Regions from separate parts of the Kribbella sp. NPDC050124 genome, predicted to be linked through region 2. Evidence: riboswitches for the same ligand, from Rfam matches in the RefSeq annotation. Region 2 holds a riboswitch; the other holds the start of a gene.
The links. A riboswitch is a leader RNA that binds a small molecule or an ion and turns the genes downstream of it on or off. The one in region 2 is predicted to bind S-adenosylmethionine.
Positions count from the first base shown of each region.

Region 1: another riboswitch for S-adenosylmethionine. It lies ahead of ACIBL3_RS07775 (aminotransferase class V-fold PLP-dependent enzyme); the one in region 2 lies ahead of thrC (threonine synthase).

Region 1 covers NZ_JBITJU010000002.1:182,767-194,240, forward strand. Annotated here, with positions in the region: gene ACIBL3_RS07755 (alkaline phosphatase D family protein) at 1-1,220, shown strand, start outside; gene ACIBL3_RS07760 (alpha/beta fold hydrolase) at 1,316-2,170, opposite strand; gene ACIBL3_RS07765 (TetR/AcrR family transcriptional regulator) at 2,225-2,770, shown strand; gene ACIBL3_RS07770 (prolyl oligopeptidase family protein) at 2,781-4,841, shown strand; gene ACIBL3_RS07775 (aminotransferase class V-fold PLP-dependent enzyme) at 4,852-6,216, opposite strand; SAM riboswitch class IV at 6,233-6,346, opposite strand; gene ACIBL3_RS07780 (DinB family protein) at 6,441-6,956, shown strand; gene ACIBL3_RS07785 (DNA translocase FtsK 4TM domain-containing protein) at 7,108-9,747, shown strand; gene ACIBL3_RS07790 (hypothetical protein) at 9,712-10,050, opposite strand; gene ACIBL3_RS07795 (hypothetical protein) at 10,108-10,674, shown strand; gene ACIBL3_RS07800 (helix-turn-helix domain-containing protein) at 10,791-11,474, shown strand, end outside.
Region 2 covers NZ_JBITJU010000020.1:103,482-114,955, reverse strand. Annotated here, with positions in the region: gene ACIBL3_RS34485 (mandelate racemase/muconate lactonizing enzyme family protein) at 1-772, shown strand, start outside; gene ACIBL3_RS34480 (dihydrodipicolinate synthase family protein) at 781-1,743, shown strand; gene ACIBL3_RS34475 (helix-turn-helix domain-containing protein) at 1,792-3,015, shown strand; gene ACIBL3_RS34470 (hypothetical protein) at 3,727-3,897, opposite strand; gene ACIBL3_RS34465 (hypothetical protein) at 4,070-4,504, shown strand; gene ACIBL3_RS34460 (hypothetical protein) at 4,501-5,085, shown strand; gene ACIBL3_RS34455 (zinc-dependent alcohol dehydrogenase family protein) at 5,269-6,291, opposite strand; gene ACIBL3_RS34450 (ubiquitin-like small modifier protein 1) at 6,291-6,566, opposite strand; gene thrC (threonine synthase) at 6,563-7,822, opposite strand; SAM riboswitch class I at 7,834-7,973, opposite strand; gene ACIBL3_RS34440 (helix-turn-helix domain-containing protein) at 8,039-9,001, opposite strand; gene ACIBL3_RS34435 (cation:proton antiporter) at 9,159-10,388, opposite strand; gene ACIBL3_RS34430 (DNA-3-methyladenine glycosylase family protein) at 10,416-11,369, opposite strand; gene ACIBL3_RS34425 (hypothetical protein) at 11,415-11,474, shown strand, end outside.

The sequences.
Region 1 (11,474 bases), on a different contig from region 2:
GCCCGGGCCAGCGGTACGACTACCGGATCGCGTTCGAGGACTCCAGCGGCCGCCGTGGCGAGTCGCTCGAGGGTTCGTTCAGTACGCCGGGACGCAACCGCGGACTGTCCTTCGTCTGGACCGGCGACACCGCGGGCCAGGGCTACGGCATCAACCCCGACCTCGGCGGCATGATCGCGTACCAGGCGATGCACGACACCCGGCCCGACTTCTTCCTGCACTCCGGCGACAACATCTACGCCGACGGCCCGATCGCGGCCGAGGTGAAGGTTGCCGACGGCACCATCTGGCGCAACGTGGTGACCGAGGAGGTCGCCAAGGTCGCCGAGACGCTGGCCGAGTACCGCGGCCGGTACAAGTACAACCTGCTCGACGAGCACGTCCGGGCCCTGTACGCCGACGTGCCGATCGTCAGCCAGTGGGACGACCACGAGACCGTCAACAACTGGTACCCGGGAGAGATTCTCACCGACGCGCGCTACACCGAGAAGCGGGTCGACGTCCTGGCGGCCCGGGCCCGGAAGGCGTTCCTGGAGTACCTCCCGATGGAGCACACGGCCGGTCGGGGCCGGATCTACCGCAAGGTGAGCTACGGCCCGCTGCTGGACATCTTCTGCCTGGACATGCGGACCTACCGCGACACCAACCCGAAGCCGGACGTGGCCGGCGAGGTCGCGATCCTCGGCGCGGAGCAGTCCGAGTGGCTGGTCCGCGAGGTCGCGAAGTCCAAGGCGACCTGGAAGGTGATCGCCAGCGACATGCCGATCGGCGTGCTGGTCCCGGACGGCACCGAGATCGAGGCGGTCGCGAACGGCCTGGCCGGCGCGCCGGGTGGTCGCGAGCACGAGATCGCCTGGATCCTGAGCCAGTTCAAGCGGCGCGAGATCCGCAACACGATCTGGCTGACCGCGGACGTGCACTACTGCGCGGCGCACCACTACGACCCGTCGCGGGCGTCCTTCACCGACTTCGACCCGTTCTGGGAACTGGTCGCCGGGCCGATCAACGCCGGCACGTTCGGGCCGAACGCGCTGGACCCGACGTTCGGGCCGAAGGTCGAGTTCGTGAAGGCGGCCGACTTCCCGAACCAGCCGCCGAGCGGCGGCAACCAGTTCTTCGGCCATGTCGACATCGACCCGCGCACCGGCGTGTTCACCGCCTCCCTGCGCGACCTCTACGGCAAGGTCCTCTGGTCCAAAGACATCAAACCCGCCCGATGAGACAGGCGGTGCAGAAGGGCCGCTGAGGCCCGTCGTGCTCACTGGCCCCGGCGCCTGTGCGGGATGCCGCCCACCGGGGCCGGTGGGTACGACGCTCAGCCCTTGAAGAACTCGAGTGCGAGGCGCGTGACCTCGTCAGGTTTGTCGTCCACGACGAAGTGGGACGCGCCGGCGACCTCGTGGATCCGCAGGTCGTCGACGTAAGGCTCGTAGCCGTGCAGGAATTCGGCCCGCACGTTCGGATCCTCGGCGCCGAGCAGTACCAGCGTCCGGGTGGTCAGCCGCTGGTCCTTGTACTTACCGCGAAGCATTCGCGTACCGACCGGCTGGATGAAGTGCCGGTACAGCGCGGACCCGGCGCGGGCGCGGGCCGGCTCGCGCAGTCGCTCGGTGAAGATCTCCAGGTCCTCGTCGCTGATCCCGTGGGAGACCGACGCCAACAGGTAGCGCGTCAGCCACGTCCGCAGCGCCCACGGACCGAGGCCCGGCACCGGCAGGATGAAGTTGAACCAGGCATGCCGTAGGAGGCTGCGCACCATCGCGCCGTCGAAGTCGATGTACGGCGGCGGGATCGCGATCGACACCTGGTCGCGGACACGGTCCGGATGTTCCAGGCACAGCAGATACGCCACGATCGCGGACCAGTCGTGCGCGATCAGGTGCACCTGGTCGAGGTCCAGCGCGTCCAGCAGCGCGAGTAGGTCGCCGAGCAACTGATCGGCGGTGTACCCGTCCGGCGGCGCGTCGGTCCAGCCGGCGCCGCGCAGGTCGGGGCAGATCACACGGTAGTGCTGAGCCATGGTGGGAATGACGTCACGCCACTCCCACCAGTGCTGCGTGAAACCGTGGAGCATCAGGACGGCGTCGCCGCTGCCGGCTTCGGTCACATGCATCCGGAGTCCAGGCAGCTCGACGTAGGTGTGGGTCACCCCATCGAGTGTCGGAAGCATGCCATCGACGCTACTACGAACGTAGTACAAAGTCACTACGTCTATAGTGACCGCATGACGCCAACTCGTGTTCGCGTCCTGGACGCCGCGGTCGAACTACTCGGCACCGAGGGTCTGCGCGCTCTCACCCACGCCCGCGTCGACGACAAGGCTGGCCTGCCGAAGGGCTCGACCTCGAACTACTTCCGCACCCGGGCGGCGTTGCTGTCCGGTGTGGTCGACTGGATCACCGAGAGCGAGGGGCAGGCGCTGAGCACAGCGTTCGCTCCGGCCACGGCCGAGGAGTTCGTCGACATCATGTGCGGACTGTTCGACTACCTCACCCGGGTCAACCGGGTACGCACCACCGCACGGCTGGTGCTGTTCCTGGAGGGCAGCCACGATCCAGCCATCCGGGCCGGATTGTCCCGCGGCCGGGAGGTGATGGAGAACATTGCCGTGACGGCACTGGCCGGCCTCGGCGCACCCGATCCGCTGGCCGCCGCCCGGGCGATCGCCGCCGCCTCGGAGGGCCTGATCCTGCACCGCATCGCACGGCACGACGACGTCGACCCCCGCCCCACCTTCGAACTGCTCTTGAAGGTTGCACTAGCCAGCTAGCTTTGTCCCCATGACCTACCCGGAGACCCGGCGCGACGACGTCGTCGAGACATTGCACGGGCGCCTGATCACCGATCCGTACCGCTGGCTGGAGGACCCCGACGCACCCGGCACCCGGGACTGGGTCACTCGCCAGAACGCGTTCACCGAGGCCCAGCTGTCGAGCTATCCGGAGCGGGCGTGGTTCCAGGCCACGATGTCCGCGATCCTGGCCCGGCCGCGGGCCGGCGTCCCGGTGAAGAAGTCCGGCTGGTACTTCGTCGGCCGCAACGACGGCACCCAGGCGCAGGACGTCGTGTACGTCGCGGACACGCTTGAGGATCTCGTCGACGGCGGCCGGGTGCTCATCGACCCGAACACGCTGTCTGCCGAGGGCACGGACTCGCTGGGCACCTTCACGGTCAGCCCGGACGGCAAGTACTTCGCGTACGGCATCAACGAGAGCGGCAGCGACTGGACGACGTTCCGGCTGCTCGACATCGCCACCGGCACACCGGTCGACGACGTGGTGACGGAGGCCAAGTTCTGCGAGGCCACGTGGTTGCCGGACAGTTCGGCGTACCTCTATCTGCACTACCCGGCCAGCGGTCGCAGCGAGGGCACCGAGACGAAGTCGCTGTCCGGTGGCCGGTTGATGCTGCACCGGGTCGGTACGCCGCAGTCGTCGGACGCACTCGTGCTGGACTTCCCGGACAACGACCGCATCTTCATCACGCCCGAGGTGTCCGAGGACGACCGGTATCTCATCGTCCACATCAGCGAAGGCACCGACCCGGCGGCCCGGCTGTGGGTCTTCCCGATCACGTCCGACGGCGGCATCGGCGAGCCGATCAAGGTGGTCGACTACCTCGCGGACGAGATCGCGTTCGTGCGGATGTCCGGTGACCAGCTGGTCCTGCGCACCGATCGCGACGCACCCCGCGGTCGCGTCGTGCTCGCCTCCCTCGACGGGCAGTACACCGATCTGATCCCTCAGGGCGAGGGCACGCTGCAGGCGGTCCGCGGTACTGCGAGCGGTCTCGCGACGCTGACGCTGGTCGACGCGCAGCCCGTGCTCACCCTGTACGCGTTGGACGGCTCCGACGCCCGCGTCGTGGAGGCGCCGGGCGGGGGAGTGGTCGGGATGAACGCCTCCCCGGAGTACGACGAGCTGTTCGTCGGGCTGTCCACACCGACCGACCCGACCCTGTCGTACGTCGTGTCGGCCTCGACCGGCGCCGTACGCGCGCTGCCCGAGCTCGTCCGCGGGTCGGGCGGCTTCACCTCGCCGACGATTACCGTCGAGCGCCGGATCGAGCCCGGTCGCGAGGTGCCGTACTTCCTGATCAGCCGCGCCGACCTGGACTACTCGTCACCACGCCCGACCCTGCTCTACGGGTACGGCGGCTTCCGCATCCCGATCCTGGCCGAGTACAGGCCGGGCTGGCCGGCGTGGCTGGCCGCCGGCGGAGTCCTGGTGATCGCGAACCTGCGCGGCGGCGGCGAGTACGGCAGCGCCTGGCACGAAGCGGGCCGCCTCAAGAACAAGCAGAACGTCTTCGACGACTTCATCGCCGTCGCCGAGCACCTGCGCGACACCGGCGTGACCACGTCCGAGCAGCTCGCCATCCACGGGCGCAGCAACGGCGGTCTGCTGGTCGGAGCCGCGCTGACGCAGCGGCCCGACCTGTTCGCGGTCGCGCTGCCGGGCGTCGGCGTACTCGACATGCTGAGGTTCCACCTGTTCACGGTGGGGGCCGCCTGGACGTCCGACTTCGGGCATCCGGGCAACCAGGAGCAGTTCGAGGACCTGCTGGCGTACTCGCCGCTGCACCGAGTGCAGGAGGGGACGGCATACCCGGCCACGCTCGTGGTCACCGGTGACCACGACGACCGGGTGGTGCCGCTGCACAGTCACAAGTTCATCGCCGCGTTGCAGCATGCCCAGTCCTCGGCCGAACCTGTCTTGACCAGGGTCGAGGTCAACACCGGTCACGGCTTCGGGAAACCCGCCGCGATGGTCGCGTCGGAATGGGCGGACCTACTGGCGTTCGCTGCTCACCACGTAGGCCTTGTTCCTCCTGAGCAGTAGGCGGGCTGCATCACCAGATGCGAGGCGCTTGCAGGTCGCGGGGGTCGTCGGTGGGCTGACAGCCGTGCGCGGACTCCTCGTACTCCGACCGCGGTCCGCTGGTGGCCAGCGTCCGTACGGCGTTGACGAGTCGGTCCACGTGCTCACGCGTCGTCCCGAGGCCGAGGCTCGCGCGGACCGCCGTACCGTGCTCGGGGGAGTCGGCCAGCAGGTGTCCGACGAGCGGGTGCGCACAGAACTTGCCGTCGCGGACGCCGATGCCGTACTCGGCGCTCAGCGCCGCGGAGACCAGCGTCGAGGTCAGGCCGGCGACGGTGAAACACACCGTGCCGACGCGGTCCGCGTCCTGGCCGAAGATCGAGTACGTCGTGACGCCCGGAATCTGCGCGAGACCGGTCCGGAGCCGGGCGAGCAGGCTGCGCTCGTGCTGCTCGATGGCGTCGCGGTGCTTGCTGATCGCCGCACAGGCCGAGGCCAGCGCGATCGCGCCGATGACGTTGGGGGAGCCGCCCTCATGCCGCGCCGGACCGGTCGCCCAGACCACGAGGTCTTCGGTGACCGCGGTCGTCGCGCCGCCGCCGTACAGGTAAGGCTCGGCGGCGTCGAGCCAGTCGGAGCGGCCGATCAGAGCGCCGGCACCGTACGGGGCGTAGAGCTTGTGGCCGGACAGGGCGACCCAGTCGACGTCCAGCCTGGCGATGTCGACCGCGCGGTGCGGGGCGATCTGCGCGGCGTCCAGGCAGACGCGCGCACCGTGCGCCTTGGCGACGGCTGCGATCTCGGCGATCGGGAAGATCTCACCGGTGACGTTGGACGCACCGGTCACGACGACGAGCCGCGGGCCCTCGGGCGCGTTGCGGAGTGCGTCGGCGACGTTGGTGACGGCCTCACTCGGGCTCGCCGGCGCAGCCAGGCGCACGGTCCGCTCGGCCGGCCAGGGCAGCAGCGCGGCGTGGTGCTCGGACTCGAACACGATCACGGTCGCGTCCGCAGGGACAGCGTGGGCGAGCAGGTTCAGCGCGTCGGTCGTCTGCCGGGTGAAGATCACCTGGTCGTCCGTACGGGCACCGACGAAGGCGTGCACCTCGGCACGGGCCCGCTCGTACCACTGGGTCGTGATGCGCGAGGCGTAGCCGTTGCCGCGGTGCACCGACGCGTACGACGGCAGTGCCGCCTCGACGCTGGCGCGGACCGACTCCAGACACGGCGCGCTGGCGCCGTGGTCGAAGTTCGCGTAGTCGGTGACCCGGCCGTCGGCCAGCGGGACCAGGAGGTCCGAGCCGACCGTGGTGGGCATGGTGCCAGTGACGAGGCGGGCCACCGTCGGCCGCGGGGTCGTCGTACTGGCAGGCTCGAGGATGGAGAGAATCGACATGCTGCTGCTCCCAGGAAGTCCGCACTTGCCGAACGGGGTATCCGCACGGCCTGGTCTTCACCCGGGGCACCCCACCGCGGAGGAGGGTTGCCGGCCAGCGAGCCGGGGCTTGACGCTGGCGCTCATGACCTGCCGAAGACGGTAACGAACGGGCTACGGCTGACGCCAGCGCCTATCTCATGTGATGAGATAGGCGAACACATCGTGGACACCTTGGGGATCGCATGACTTGGAGAGCACCTGCCGTCGAACGACCGGCCGGCTCGTTGACCGCACCGGAGCGCTCGTTGCTCCAGGGCTACCTGGACTTCTACCGCACGACGCTGCTCTTCAAATGCGCCGGCCTGACGGCATCGCAGTTGGCCGAGCGGCCGTCGCCACCGTCGAACCTCTCGCTGCTCGGGCTGATCCGGCACCTGACCAAGGTCGAGCGGATCTGGTTCCGGATCCACTTCGCCGCCGACCCCGCCGAGCCGGTGTTTCCGCTGGAGCTCGGGAAGGACGCGGACTTCGAGCTCATCGATCCTGCCGACGCCGAGGCGGCGTACAACGGCCTGATCGAGGAGTGGAAGCTGTCCGACGAGGCTGCCGCCGGGCACTCGCTGGACGAGCGCTTCACCTTCAAGGACACCGAGTCGACGCTGCGGATGATCTACATCCACCTGATCGGCGAGTACGCCCGCCACTGCGGCCACGCCGACCTCGTCCGCGAACAGCTGGACGGCACCACCGGCGCCTAAGCCGCGGCTGTGCCCTTCACGCTTGCCCACCCGGGGGTACGTGGTGCTCTGGCACCTGTTCGGGTGGCGGCGCCGTGACGCTACGGATGGGGCGGCGTGATCGGCGTGTGACACGTGGGACTCGAGAGGTAATCGGGGTAGCCTGAGGTATATGGCGACCCGCACGTCTTCCCCGGCGCGGGCGCAGAAGTCGGCAGCCAACCGGCCGAGGACGGCGCGGTCGGCTGCTGGTGGACGCTCCCGTCCGTCAGGCGCCCAGAAGCGTGGGCAGAGCGCACAGAGTGCACGGAGCGCGAAGCGCGGCGGTGGATCCACCGCCGCGCGGACCAGCACGCCCAAAAGCAGCGGACCGGGCCCGTTCGCGGCCGCCATGCTCGCGCTCGGCCGCGGCTTCGTGAAGCTCTGGATCGGCATCGCGCACCTGCTCGGCGGCATGGTCCGCGGGATCGGCAACGGCGCCCGCGACCTCGACCCCGAGCATCGCCGCGACGGCGCCGGGCTGTTCCTGATCGGCCTGGGCGTCGTGGTGGCCGCTGCCATCTGGTGGGACCTGCCAGGTGCCGTCGGCAACGTCATCCGGACCGTCGTCAGCGGCAGCGTCGGCATGCTCGGCTGGGCCGTCCCGCTGATGCTGCTGTTCATCGCGCTGCGCACCATGCGCCACCCAGACCGCAACGGCCCGGCCGGCCGCCAGGTGATCGGCTGGACCACGTTCGCGCTCGGTGTGCTCGGCCTGATCCACATCGCCAACGGACTGCCCCGGCCCGGCAACCCGGCCGACGCCCCTATCAAGGAGGCCGGCGGCGCGATCGGGTACTTCATCTCCACGTTCCTGTCCGACCTGCTCACGCAGTACGTCGCCGCCCCGCTGCTGGTGCTGCTGTCGATCTTCGGCGCGCTGGTGATCACCGGGACGCCGGTCTACGCGATCCCACTCCGGGTCCGCGCGGCGTTCGACGTACTGATGGGACGTACGGCGCTGCCCGAGGACGCGCCGTCCGTTGTCGCGTCGACCGACGACACCGTCCGGCTGACCCGCAAGGAGCGCCGCGCCAAGGCGGCCTCCTCCGAAGACGAAGATGGCGAGCCTACGGTCAAGCCGTACGACTCGCCGGTGCTCGAAGGGCGCGAGCTCACCAAGCGCGGCCGGAAGTCGAAGGCCGCGCCGCCTGCTCCGGAGGGGGACGACGTCGACGCTGCGGCGGCCGCCGTACCTTCGCCGCCGCCGGTCGTTGCCTCGGGCAAGTCGTCGTCGGACGCGCCGCCGGAGCCGCCGCCGCATACGCCGCTGCCGGTGCGGGTCGAGCAGCTGAGCCTGTCCGGCGACATCACGTACACGCTGCCCGACGGCCAGATCCTCAAGCCCGGCTCGGTGCACAAGGCGCGGACCAAAGCGTCCGACCAGGTGGTCGACCGGCTCACCGAGGTGTTCGAGCAGTTCGGCATCGACGCCCAGGTCACCGGCTACACCCGCGGCCCGACCGTCACCCGGTACGAGGTCGAGCTCGGCTCCGCGGTCAAGGTCGAGAAGGTCACCGCGCTGTCGAAGAACATCGCCTACGCGGTGGCATCGGCCGACGTACGGATCCTGTCGCCGATCCCGGGCAAGTCCGCGATCGGCATCGAGATCCCGAACACCGACAAGGAGACCGTCAGCCTCGGCGACGTGGTCCGCAGCGCGACGGCCCGCAACGACCACCACCCGATGGTGGCCGGGCTCGGCAAGGACGTCGAGGGCGGCTTCGTGGTCGCGAACATGGCGAAGATGCCGCACCTGCTGGTCGCGGGTGCAACCGGTTCGGGCAAGTCGTCGTTCGTGAACTCGTTGATCACCTCGATCCTGATGCGTGCCACGCCGGACGAGGTGCGGATGATCCTGGTCGATCCCAAGCGGGTCGAGCTGAACAACTACGAGGGCATCCCGCACCTGATCACGCCGATCATCACCAACGCCAAGAAGGCCGCCGAGGCGCTGCAGTGGGTCGTCCGCGAGATGGACATGCGGTACGACGACCTCGCGGCGTTCGGGTTCCGGCACGTCGACGACTTCAACAAGGCGGTCCGCGGCGGCAAGGTGAAGCCGCCGCCGGGATCCGAGCGGGTACTCACGCCGTACCCGTACCTGCTGGTGATCGTCGACGAGCTCGCCGACCTGATGATGGTCGCGCCGCGGGACGTCGAGGACTCGATCGTCCGGATCACCCAGCTGGCGCGGGCGGCCGGTATCCACCTGGTGCTCGCCACGCAGCGGCCGTCGGTGGACGTCGTGACCGGTCTGATCAAGGCGAACGTGCCGTCGCGGCTGGCGTTCGCGACCTCGTCACTGGCCGACAGCCGGGTCATCCTCGACCAGCCGGGTGCGGAGAAGCTGGTCGGTCAAGGTGATGGCCTGTTCCTGCCGATGGGCGCGAGCAAGCCGATGCGTATCCAGGGGTCGTGGGTCGACGAGGCCGAGATCCGCGGGGTGGTCGAGCACTGCAAGACCCAGCTGGAGCCGACGTACCGCGAGGACGTCACCGCCGCGGCCGGGCCGAGCCGGGAGCTCGACGACGAGATCGGCGACGACATGGACCTGGTCGTCCAGGCGGCCGAGCTGATCGTCTCGACGCAGTTCGGCTCCACGTCGATGCTGCAGCGTAAACTCCGCGTCGGCTTCGCCAAGGCCGGCCGCCTGATGGACATCCTGGAAAGTCGAGGCGTCGTCGGCCCCAGCGAGGGTTCCAAAGCCCGCGACGTCCTCGTCAAACCCGACGACCTAGAGGACTTCATCACCACCCTCCGAGGAGAGTGACGTGCCCCACCGCACCCCCCTCACCCAGGTTCGGCTGACCGCAGACTCCGTCGGCTCGCCGTCGGTCTCGGCAAGCCGCACCGCCTCCGCCACGCGCCCGGCACCGGGCGCCACCACCGTGCCCGCACCGAGCCCCGCCAGCGGCAACACCACTGTGCCCGCCACGCCGCCCCGGCTCCACACCACCGCCTCGCGCTCAGTCGCGCTCCGCTCGGGCGGTTCCTCCACCAGCCGGGCGACCAGCCGGCTCGAGATCACAAGCACCGGTCCGGGCGTCTGCCCAGCCACGCCCCGGATCGGCACCGTTCACCTTCACCCGGTCGCGCAGCGGCCGGGTTGTGTTGGGCGAGGGATGTGACCATGACTGCTGCCAGTGCGCTGCCCAGGCAGGAACGCTTCGACCTCGACCCGGAGCCGGTGCCGTTCACCGTCCGCGCCTCCCAGAAGGTGCACGGCGGGATCGCCCTCGGCGCCCTCCTGGTCGCGATCGGCTTCGCCACCTCCGCGTCCAGCAGCCCGACCGGTGTACTGCGCTGGATCGCGGCCGCCGCGTTCGCCGTACTGGCCCTGGTCTGCGCGCGAGCGCTGACGGTCGGCGACATGCTCGTGGCCGACGACGTCGGCATCCGCCTGCGCATCCACAACGAGTGGATCGGAACCCGATGGGAGGACATCGAGGAGGTGACCGTGCTGAAGCGCCGGCACCCGCTGGACGACGGCCGGATCGCCGTCCACCTGCAGGATCCGGGCCCGATCCTGGGCGCGATGCCGAGTTCGACTCGCAAGACAACCGATGCGAACCGGCGGTTGACCGGCTCGTCACTCGCGGTACCGTTCGGGTTGACGGCTCGGCCGTCGGACGGGGACGTGGTACAGGCACTGCACATGCTGGCGGATGCCAGGTGTCCGGTCAGGGAACAACTCTGACTCGTCCGTGACCCCGTCGTAGGAAGGCCGTTGACTTGGTGTCGGCGGTCCAGCTGTCGGCGTTTCGGAGTCGACGGTCCGCTGAACAGTCGGGCGATGGAGAGGACGGTGGGGACGTGAGCATCGGCAGCGAGCTCACGGCGGCCCGCGAACGGGCCGACATGACGATCGAGCAGCTGAGCGCCGCAACGCGGATCAGAACGGGTTTGCTCGTCGCCATGGAGGCCGACGATTTCTCCCGCTGCGGCGGGAATTTCTACGCGCGCGGCCATATCCGCGCGATCGCCCGCGTGGTCAAGGCCGACCCGGCGCCACTGCTGGCGACCTTCGACGACGAGCACGCGGTCGAAGAGGACAAGTCCCGCCGCGAGGAACGCGCCGCCGTCAAGGGCCCGACCCTGCACCCGGCCCGCCCGCGCTGGGCGGTCGTGGTCGGCGCGATCCTGATCGGCCTGATGGGCTGGGGCATGGTCCGGCTGTTCACCGTGCCCAGCGACGTCGAGGCGAACGCCTCTAAGACCGCCACCTCGACCCCGGCCGTCACCACCGCGACCCCGAAGGCGACCCCGACGCCGACCGTCAAACCCACCAAGCGCAAGCCGACCAAGGCACCGGTCCCCACCAAGACCAAGCTCACGCTCACCGCGAAGGGCGACGGCTCCTACGTCACCGTCCGGGACAAGAAGGGCAAACGCCTCTTCCAGGGCCTCCTCGGCCCCGGCACCTCCCAGACCGTCACCACCACCGGCGACGTCCGCGTCTCAGTCGGCGTCCCCGCCAACCTCTCCATCACCGTCAAC
Region 2 (11,474 bases):
GTCCGGCCTCGACATCGCCCTGTACGACCTGGCCGGACGGCTGAGCGGCTGGCCCGTGCACGCACTGCTCGGCGGCAGCATCAGGGACCGTGTGCAGACCACCTGGGTCGTCGGGCTCGGCACACTCGACGAGATGGCGGCTGAGGCCGCCGAGTACGCCGACCGGGGCTTTCGGCACCTGAAGGTCAAGGGCGGCCACGAGCCGGCCAAGGACCTCGAGCTGGTACGAGCGGTCCGCGCGGCCATCCCCGCGGACGCCGAGCTGTGCCTCGACGCCAACGAGGGGTACGACGCCTCGACCGCACTGCCGTACCTGGCGAAGATGGCCGACGCCGGCCTGACCCTGCTGGAGCAGCCGCTGCCCCGGTGGGACCTGGCGGGACTCGTCCGGCTGCGGGAGCGCCTCGACGTACGCCTGATGGTCGACGAGAGCATGCACTCGCTGCAGGACGCTCTGGAGATCGCCCGGCGCGGTGCGGCCGACGTACTGAACATCAAGATCCTCAAGGTCGGTGGGCTGCACAGAGCCCTGCAGATCGCCAACGTAGCCGAGGCTGCGGGCCTGGCGGTGAAGGTAGGCTCGATGCCCGAGCTGGGCGTGGCCACCCTGGCCGCCGTCCACCTGGCCGCCGCCGTACCCGGTGCGACCGTCGCTGCGGACCTGGTCGGGCCGCTGATGGTGCACGAGGACCCGCTGGCTCCGACCGTGTTCGCCGACTGTGACGGCTGGATCGACGTACCAAAGCGCCCAGGCCTCGGCCACGACGTCTGAGAGGTCCGATGCATCCACTCGTCGAGCAACTCCGCGGCACGCTGCTCCCTGCCGTCGTCACGCCGATGGACACCGACGGTGTCATCGCGTACGACGCTCTGACCGCCTACGCCGGCCGCATGGCGACAGAACCCATCGGTGGGGTCGCTATGTGGGCTCACACCGGCCGTGGGCTCTACCTGTCCGCTGCGGACCGCTCCAAGGTCCTGGAGACGTGGCGAGAGGCGACAGACGTCCCGATCGTCGCAGGGGTCGGCGTACCGCGCGCTGAGGCCGCAGAGACACTCCAAGAGGCTGCTGACGCGACTGTGGCGATGGCTTTGCAGGCTGCCGCGGGCGGAGCCGATGCAGTGATGGTCTACCCGCTGGCAGCCCTCGGCGAGCAACCGGACGGCCATGCACAGGCCGTTGCGTTGCATGAGCGCGTGGCCGCCGAGAGTGGGCTGCCTCTGGTCGGCTTCTATCTGCATGGCGAAGCCGGTGGGTACCCGTACTCGCCTGAGCTCATCCGCGACCTGCTGAGCCTGGACGCCATGCTCGGCGTCAAGACAGCCACGCTGGACCGAGCCATCGGCTGTCAGGACGCCATCTGGGCCGGACGCGACACCGGCAAGCTGCTGATCACCGGTGAGGACCGGATGTACGGGCCGTCGTTCATGTGGGGCGCCGACACCGCTCTGGTGGGTATTGCCGCTGCACAGGTCGAGTTATCGGCCGCCGTACTGCGTGCTTGGACGTCAGGCGACCACAGCGGCTTCCTGACTGCCTCCGACCGGCTGGACCGCTTCGCTGCCGCGACCTTCTACGCGCCGATCGAGGGCTACGTGCAGCGCATGCACTGGGCCGCGGTCTGGGAGGGCCTGATCCCCGAGGACGCCGCCCACGACCCGTACGGCCCGGACCTGCCCGCCGCCGAGCGTGACGTCGTGATCCGCTGCCTCGAGGAGCTCAGCCACTATCCTGCGAGTTAAGGGCCCGACCATAAGGAGTGTCGTGCAGATCAATCCAGCGGTGGCCTGATGGCCCTCACGGTCGGTGTCATCGGCCCGGAGGACCTGGTCCAGCGGGTGATCGCGGTCGGTCCACCGAGCGGCGCGACCCTGGTCCCGCTGCCCTACCACCACGAGACCGAAGCGGTCGAGGTGGTCGAGCAGTCCCACGAGAAGGTCGACGCGATCCTGTTCACCGGCGTCGTCCCGTACACGATCGCCACCGAAGCCGGCGTGATCGACCGCCCGGCGATGTACGTCTCGTACGACGGCGCGACCCTGCTGCGCGCTTTGGTCGAGCTGCTCCGGCTCGGCCACAACGTCACCCAGTTCTCCATCGACACCCTGCGGCGCAGCGAGGTGATGGAGACGCTGATCGAGGCCAAGCTGCCGACCGACCAGATCCAGGTGCTCCCGTACCGCCCCGGCCTCACCTCGGACGACATCGTCGCCTTCCACCGGAACGCGCGGGACAAGCACGACACCAAGGTCGCGATCAGCTGCCTCGGCTCGGCCTTCCACCTGATCGAGAACGAGATGCCGTCCGTGCGCCTCGCACCGTCGCGCTACTCGATCCGCTCGACCTTGCAGGCTCTGGTCCTGACGACCACCGGCCAGCACGTCGGCGACGCCCAGGTAGCGCTCGGCATCATCGACCTGCCGGAACCGGACGAGGGCTTGGCAGCCGACCTGATCACCCTCGGCGCCAGCCTCGCTGCCCTCCCCGACGGCCGCCACCTCGTCGTCACCACCCGCGGCGTCCTCGAGCAGGCCACCGAACAGTTCACCCGCATGCCCCTGCTCGACCACCTCGCAGCCAGGCACAGTACGGCGTACGTCGGTTTCGGAGTCGGCCGTACGGCGGCCGAAGCCGAAGCCCTCGCCCGTCGCGCAGTCAGCCGCGCAGCTTCGATCGGCACCGTCGCCGGCGTCGTCTCGATGTCCGACGACGTCGAGATCGTCATCGAACCCACCGGCGACCAACCCGCCACCGCCCGCGGCCCCGAAAGCCTCCCCCTCCTCGCCCGCCGAGTAGGCCTCAACACCCAAACCCTCGCCCGCATGCGGGAACTGGTCGCCACCCTCCCCGACGGCCTCACCACCCAAGACGTAGCCGACCACCTGGCTGTCCAACTCCGCACCGCCCGCAGAGTCCTCAAGCGCCTGGAACGCGCCGGCCTGGCCGACCCCATAGGCAGCCAACAACACGGCCGAACCGGCCGCCCACCCACCGTCTACCTGATCCGCCTGTAAGTACTGGAGTCGACCCATGCGTGCTACGCAGCCGCTCCGTCGCGACAGCTACGCCCGCTCCCACCCACCCCCGGCTAATCGCCGGTGCTTCCCTGCCGTGCTATCGCAGGCACCCTGCGGGCTACCGCCCGCACCTGCGCGCTCCTGCGTCGCGCGCCATCGACCACCAGCCAACCGCCCGTCCGCGAGACAAACTGCCTCCCATCAACCGAGTGATCGCAGCCAAGTGGTGGATTCCGGCAAGACACCCGCGGACCGCGCGGGTGTGTAATCGCAGTCGAGCCGCTTAAACGACCGCCGTAACGCTCGACGGGCACGCCTTACGTCAGTTATCGCGCATCGTTTCCGCTGATCCTCCTGGGCCTTGCCGACCGGGTCGACGCCAACGCGCTGGCGCCACTCCTCATCGTGCTGTGGACGCTTGCTGCGGTTGGGAACGTCGCGATCGCCCGGACAATCTGGGATGGGCTCCGCGCCCACTGCCACCGCCGTACCCAAGCCGGGGCAGTCCCGTCTCCCTGATGACCGCGAGGACGTCAGGCGGCGCAGGTGGCTACTGCTGTGGCTGTCGGTGGTGTGGCGGTGTTTGTGGCTCTCGATGCGCCCACGCGACAGCGACCGTCCACACCAGCAACGCGACGACTGCCCCCACACCCCCGCCGAGCAGAGCACCGTCGCGAAGGCTGCCCACCACCGCGCCAACAGCGCCGGTCATGAGCAAGCGACCAGCAAGAGCGAACTCGCATCGCCGCCCCAGCTCAAATCACGCAACCGCTTTCGCATTGGGCGTCCGCGCTCCATCAGCATCACCACTTGAGTGCTGATCAACGAGGCGACGAGCAGGAAAGCCAGAGAGCGGACCGTGACCACGCCGCCCATCATGCCGCCAGCCTCGTGATTCGCATGGAGGCGGCACGCTGTGGACCTAGAGGTGCACATCCTGCTGCCCTACGCTGGCGGGATGCGCAGATCGATGTTGCTTGTCGCGATGGTGGTCTGTGCTGCGAGTCTTTTGACCGCTTGTGGGCCGGGGGTGTCGAGCAGCGTTGTCGGTATGTCGGTTGACGAGGCGGGCACGCCGGTGATCGTGTTGCAGAACTGCGACGGCCGCATCGCCGAGCTCCAGTTCTACGACCTATCTCGGCCGCGTACGGACGAAACCCCGCTCGCTCCGGTGGTGATGTACGTGAACCAGCGCCCGGACAAGGCTGTCGTCCAGATCCCGATCCAGACCGGCGGGAACGGCTGGCAGGTCCAGGGAGAACCACCGGTCTTGCGTGCTGACGGCAAGTACTTGATCCAGGCCTGGGGCAAACGCCACGACTGGTCCGGCCGCGGCACCGAGTTCACCCTGGGGGACCTCAAGACCGTCAAGCCTGGCCGAGTCCGCCACAGTTCTCCACCCGCCGGCGCCACCCCGCCGTACGACGCTCCCGTGAAGTACCAGGTGACACCGCTGACCGAGTTCATCACGGACAAGTGCCCGTGAGCCCTCGCGCAGCACCGCTCGCTGCGCTGATCGCCAGCGAGGAAGGTGGCGATCCCGCGCGGGCGGCGTACCTGGGCATGTGGCACGACTCGCAGGAGACCCGGATCGGCGACATCCCGCACAGCGCCAAGCCCTATCTGGAGGTCGCGAGCAACGAACGCATCACCGAAGACCAGGTCGCGGTGCTTCCCGAGAGCGCGGCCAAGAGCATTCGGGACGCCGTCAGCGAGCTCGCGGTGTGCGAAGCCTGGTGGGACGACACACTCCGTTCGTACCCGCGTCAGCCCCGGGTCTATGAGGTTCTCAGCTTCCTGGTTACCACCCCGGTGCCGCTAACGACTTGGCTGGCAGCGTGGGACGCACAGCCGCCCGGTCCCGCGGACCTCCACGCACAGGACCTGTGCGGCTGGTGGCTGCCCGACCTTCTCTCCGACGAACTGACCGTCGGATGGGTCGAGCAGACCGACATCACCGCCGAGATCAAGCGCTGGGTCCTGGAGTCAGCAAAACCCCGCCTCGCCCGCGTTCCCCTCGATCCCGACCTGACACTCCGCCTCCACCTCCTCGAGCAAGGCTATTGAGCGGGGGCTGGCGCAGAATGTGGTTGGCTTGAACAGGAAATAACGTGTTCAAGCCCGCCAGTTCCTCCGCAGGCCCCCGCTGTGTTGCCGCACAGCTCGCAAGCGTGGGCGACGGCCCACAGAAGGTCGGGTGGGTGGGAGCGCGCGGAGTAGCCGCGACGAAGGGCGACCCGCGTAGTGCTATTACGGGCGGATGATGGTGATGCCGGCGGGGGTGTTGTTGGTGAGGGCGGCTAACGCGGTGGGGGTTTCGTCGAGGGTGATGGTGCGGGTGATCAGGGCGGCGGGGTTTAGGTTGCCGGTGGCAACTAGGGCGAGCATTTCGGGGTAGGCGTGGGCGGGCATGCCGTGGCTGCCCAGCCATTCGAGTTCCTGGCCGATCAGGCGGCCTACGTCCAGCTGGACGCCGGATGGGAGAAGGCCGACCTGGAGGTGGCGGCCGCGGGGGCGCAACGCAAGGAGGGCCTGCTGGACGATGGCGTTCGAGCCGAGAGCGTCCATCGTGACGTGAGCGCCGCCGCCGGTGAGGTCGCGGAGCTCGGCCACCGTCTCGGCTGATGCCAGGACCGTGTCGGCAGCGCCGTACGTACGGGCGAGCTTCAACGCGTCAGGGTTCGTGTCGACGGCGATCACCCGCGCGCCGAGAGCGGCCGCGATCATGACCGCGGACAGCCCGACGCCCCCACACCCGAATATCACCACGTTCTCGTCCGCGGTGACCCGACCGACCTGACGAACGGCGCGGAAGGACGTCGCGAAGCGGCAGCCCAGACCGGCGGCGGTGTCGAAGGTCAGGTCGTCGGGCAGGCGGACCAGGTTCACGCCGGCGTAGGGGATGGCGACGTACGTGGCGAATGAGCCCCAGTAGTTGAAGCCCGGCTGCAGCTGGTTGGGACAGACCTGCTGGTTCCCGGACAGGCACTGCTCGCAGGTGCCACACGCGCAGATGAACGGAGTGGTGACGCGATCGCCGACCTGCCAGCCGGAGACGCCGGGGCCGACGGCGGCGATTGTTCCGGCCAGTTCGTGCCCAGGGACGTGCGGCAGGACGATGTCCAGGTCGTGTCCCATCCAGCCGTGCCAGTCGCTGCGGCACAACCCGGTGGCCTCGACCTTCAGGACGACACCACCGGGCTTCGGCTCCGGGGCCGCTACTTCGGCAACAGTCGGCAGGACGCCGTACTCCTCGACCAGAACAGCGCGCATCAGCCGCCGGCGACCGCCGGGATGATGGAGATCTCGCCGCCGTCCTTGACCGAGGTCTGCAGGCCGTCGGCGAAGCGTACGTCGTCGTTGTCGACGTACACGTTGACGAAGCGGCGCAGCTCGCCGGAGTCGTCCAGCACGCGGCCCCTGATGCCCGGGTAGGCGGTGTCGAGGGACTCGAGCACCTCGCTGAGTGTCGCGCCCTCGGCGCTGACCGAGGACGCGCCCTGGGTGTACTGGCGCAGGATAGTCGGGACCCGGACACTCACGCTCACTGCAGGCCTGCCTTCACGAAGGCGTCGTACGACGCGGGGATGGTCACCTTGGGGCCGACCCGGTCGGCCACGGCGTCGAGCGTCTTCAGCCCGTCGCCGGAGTTGATGATCACCGTCTCGGCCTCGGGGTCGAGCTGGCCGGTCTCGACGAGCTTCTTCAGCGTCGCGACCGTCACCCCGCCCGCGGTCTCGGTGAAGATGCCCTCGGTCCGGGCCAGCAGCTGGATGCCCTCGACGACCTCTTCGTCGGTGACGTCCTCGATCGCACCACCGGTACGGCGGGCCACGTCCAGGACGTACGGTCCGTCAGCGGGGTTGCCGATCGCGAGCGACTTGGCGATGGTGTCCGGCTTCACCGGCTTGACCACGTCGTACCCGTCCCGGAACGCCTGGGCGACGGGCGAGCAGCCGGTGGCCTGGGCGCCGTACACCTTGTAGTCGGTGGCGTCGACCAGGCCGAGCTTGCCGAGCTCGGTGAAGCCCTTGTCGATCTTCGTCAGCTGCGAGCCGGACGCGACCGGGATGACGATCTGCTGCGGCAGCCGCCAGCCGAGCTGCTCGGCGATCTCGAAGGCGAGCGTCTTGGAGCCCTCGGAGTAGTACGGACGGACGTTGACGTTGACGAACGCCCAGCCTTCCTCCTCGCCGGCGATCTCCGAGGCGAGCTTGTTCACGTCGTCGTAGTTGCCCTCGACGGCGACCAGCGTGCCGTCGTACACGGCGCTGGTGATGACCTTGGGGCGCTCGAGGTCGTGCGGGATGAACACGACCGAGCGGATGCCGGCGCGGGCGGCGGCTGCGGCCACGGCGTTGGCCAGGTTGCCGGTGGAGGGGCAGGCGAAGACCTTCATGCCGAGCTCACGGGTGGCGCTCAGGGCACTCGCGACCACGCGGTCCTTGAAGGAGTGCGTGGGGTTGCCCGAGTCGTCCTTCACCCACAGTTTGCGCAGGCCCAGCTCGCGGGCCAGGTTGCCGGCGTCGATCAGCCGGGTGTAGCCGGGTTCGGTGTTCGGGAAGCCGGCCACGTCGACCGGGACGGGCAGCAGCGGCTGGTAGCGCCAGATGTTCTTCGGGCCGGCCTCGATCTGCTCACGGGTGATGGTCGGGTACTCGTACCCGACCTCGAGCGGACCGAAGCACTCCGTACAGGCGTAGAACGGACCGAGCGGCGACTTCGCTCCACACGCGCGACAGCTCAGGTGCGTACCGTTGCCGAAGGCACCTTCACGGATGGTGTGGGTGGCGGTCAGGCTCATGTGAGGTTCCCTCCTCATCTTCCCCGGTCGCCGGATCTCGGCGCGGGACGGATTTGGCACCGTTCCGCCGCGAGGGCCCCGGACGGGACCTCAACGGGGAGGGTTGCCGGGACTTCGACGGGCCGTTTCCCTCAGTCCCTCTGGATGAGCTCCCCCGAGGTTACCCAATCGGGTCCATATTGTGTCTTCGGTTCCCACCATCCGAGACACTCGATCTCAGGCGTGCCGGGCCCGGAAGGTACGTCGGTACGCCGACGGGGACGTGTGGAGCTGCTTTGCGAAGTGATGACGCAGCGTCACCGGCGTCGCGAAGCCGGCCGCGGTCGCGATCTCCTCGACCGGGGCGTCACCAGTCTCCAGCATCGTCAAAGCGGCCTGGATCCGCTGGGCGATCAGCCACTTGCCCGGCGTCGTCCCGGTCGCCTTCACGAAGTGCCGCAGGTAGGTCCGCGACGACAACCCGGCCTGCTGAGCCAGATCCGGTACGCCGATCGGCTCGGCGAGATGCTCCAACGCCCACTCCAGGCTCCGCGCGACCGAGGCGTCGTCGGGATCGGGCGGTACCGGGGACTCGATGTACTGCGCCTGCCCGCCGGCCCGGTACGGCTGGATCACCAACCGCCGGGCGACCGCATTAGCCACGGCAGCGCCATAGTCCTTCCGGACCAGGTGCATGGCCAGATCCAGTCCGGCGGCGCACCCCGCACTCGTGAGTACGTCGCCTTCGTCGGTGTAGAGCGGCTCCGGATCCACATGGATCTTCGGATAGCGCTCGCGGAGCATGTCGGCGTACCGCCAATGTGTCGTGGCCCGGCGCCCGTCGAGCAGACCGGCAGCCGCAAGAGCGAACGCACCCGAGCAGATCGACACCATCCGGGCGCCACGCCGATGCGCGCTCTGCAGCGCCTCGATCAGCGCCGGCGAGGTCTCGCCGCGCGGGTCGTGGACGCTCGGGATGACGACCGTGTCCGCGGCCGCGAACTCGTCCAGGCCGTGCGGGCTGCTGAGCGTGGCGCCGCCGAGCACGCGGATCGGGTCCGGCGTCTCGGTGCAGACCTTCAGCCCGTACCAGGGCTGGTCGATGTCCGGCCAGGCCAGCCCGAACACCTCGATCACGATCCCGGCCTCGAAGGCCGTCATCCCGTCGTACGCGAGGACAGAAACCGTTCGTTGTCCCATGTGTCACAATCTTAGCGATAGTCGTCCTGAGCGCCACTTCTGCGGGCGGCTCCACCCTTGGACGATGGAGTCATGTTCAAGGTTCTGAAGGAGATCGCAGCCGGAATCAACGCCGCCTCCGCCGTCCGCCACGGGCTCACGCCGCCCGCCGGAGCGCTCACCGCCGACGGCCGTCGAGCGTACGCATCAGCGGCGTCGCGGCAACGCCGTGCACAACAACGCTCAGCACGACGGTGAAGCCGACGGTCGCCCACAACCACGGCAGGTCGGTGGCGAAGTGCACACCGACCGCGGCCAGATAGTAGATCGACGTCACACCCCGGACCCCGAAAGCCGCCGTCATCCAGCGCTCGGACCGATCCAACTCCGTGCGCGCGAGTGAGAGCCAGGCGATGACCGGGCGTACGACAAGCACCAGCAGGACGCCGATCACCGCGCCGGCCAGCGTGAGCGGCTCGAGCAGGCCGCCGGTGATCGCGACGCCGAGGAGCAGCAGGATCCCCCAGGTCAGGATGTGTTCGAGCTCCCCGATGAAGTTGTGAAGCTCCGAGTGGAACTCGTGACTCCGCTCAGCCGCCCGCAGCGCGAGCGCCGCGATGAAGACGGCGATGAACCCGTACCCGTGCAGTACCTCGGTCAGCCCGTAAACGCCGAGCGTCATGGCCAGGGCAAGGACAGGCTCACGTGAGTCCGCGAGCCGGAAGCTCTTCGCGGGCGCGCTGAACGCCATCTTGCCCAGCAGCCAACCAGCACCGAGACCGACCGCGACGCCGATGACCGTCTTACCTACGACGTACCAACCAAGCCACTCCCATGCCGAGTGCGTCTTGGTGGCGACAAAGACGGCCAGATAGACGAGCGGGAACGCCAGACCGTCGTTCAGACCCGCCTCGGAGGTCAGTGCGAACCGCACCTCGTCCTCCTCGTCCACCTCTGCGCTCTCACCGGTCGTCGGCCCGCCGACCTGGACGTCGGAGGCGAGCACCGGATCGGTCGGCGCGAGTACGGCGGCGATCAGCAACGCAGTCGCCGGAGCAAGGCCGAGCCACCAGCCCACTCCGGTCAGCGCAGCCACACCGGCCGGCATCGCAATGAACAGCAGCCGCCAGGTGACGCTCCAGCGGAGCAGACCGATCGGCCGGTCGATCGCCAGGCCGACACCCATCAGCGCGACGATGACGGTGAGCTCGGCCAGGTGTTCGGTCAGCTCGGGCTCAGCGATCGGGCTGAGTCGAGCGCGGTCGACGGCCAGCCCGAGCAGCAGGCCGGCGCCGAGGAAGGCGATCGGCGCGGAGACGGCGTACCGGCGGAGCAGACGGGGCAGTACGGCGCCCAGGAGTAGGGCCAGCCCCGCGACCAGGTAGAGCCCATCCCCGTCAATCGTCATCGTGCCGGGCCGGTGCCCAGCGGGCGGCTACCTCAAGCGATGCGTCGCACCCGGGGTGTGCGTCGGCAGGGACTTGCGTGGCCCGTAGCGTGGGTGGCCGACACCGGTCAGCTCGAGCAGCCGCTGCACACGGAACCGGTGGCCGCGGTAGGGCTCGATCAGCTCCGCACAGCCGTCGTCGTCGAGCTCCTCACCGATCAGCGCGTACGACACGTTGCGGGACACGTGGTAGTCGGCGAACGAGAACGCGTCCGCGTCACCATGCGCCCGCTGCCGCACCTCAGCAGCCGTCCACACACCGACACCGGGCAACGACCGCAGCCGCCGCTCGATCTCAGCGGAGTCGGTCAGCTCCAGCGTCCGCTCCAATGCCTTGGCGCGGGTCGCGGCCGTGATCACGACCCTCGACCGGCGGTTCTCCACGCCGGCGCGCAACCACTGCCAGGACGGGATCATCCGCCACTCGTCCGGCGCCGGCGGGACCATCATCACGCGCCCGTCCGGCGGCTGCGGTCCGGGCGCGGGTTCGCCGTACTCGCGCAGGATCAGCCGCCAGGCCCGGAACGCTTCCTTGCCGGTGACAACCTGCTCGATCCCGGCGGCGGCCATTGCCTCGAACACCGCCCGTGTCCGCGGCACCCGGACGTGCGGGAACCGCCGTGCCGCGTCCACCAGCGCCCGGTGCTCCGGCAACGGCTCGAACCCGTCCCAGCTGTCCGCGTCCCCCAGCAACTCCGGCACGCCGTCCAGCGCCCACCCGGCGCCCGGACCCCACGCCTCGGCCTCCACCTCGCCGGTCGACGGGTACGGCGTGAGCCGCAACAGCACCGGCCCGTCCGGTGTCCGCGTCGCCCGCCAGACGGTACGCCGTACCGGATCGAAGACGTACGCCGGATCGCCAGGACCCTTCCGCAGACCCCCGATCACCGAGTGCGGGTCCACCACCCGCCCAGGACGCCAAACCCGCACCACCGAACTCACCCGCCAAGTCTTACTCACGCCACGGACAGAACCGCATACTGAGGCATGACTGGGTGGCAGCGGGTGAAGGTCGTGGGGAACTTCCTGAATCTGTCCACACTCGCC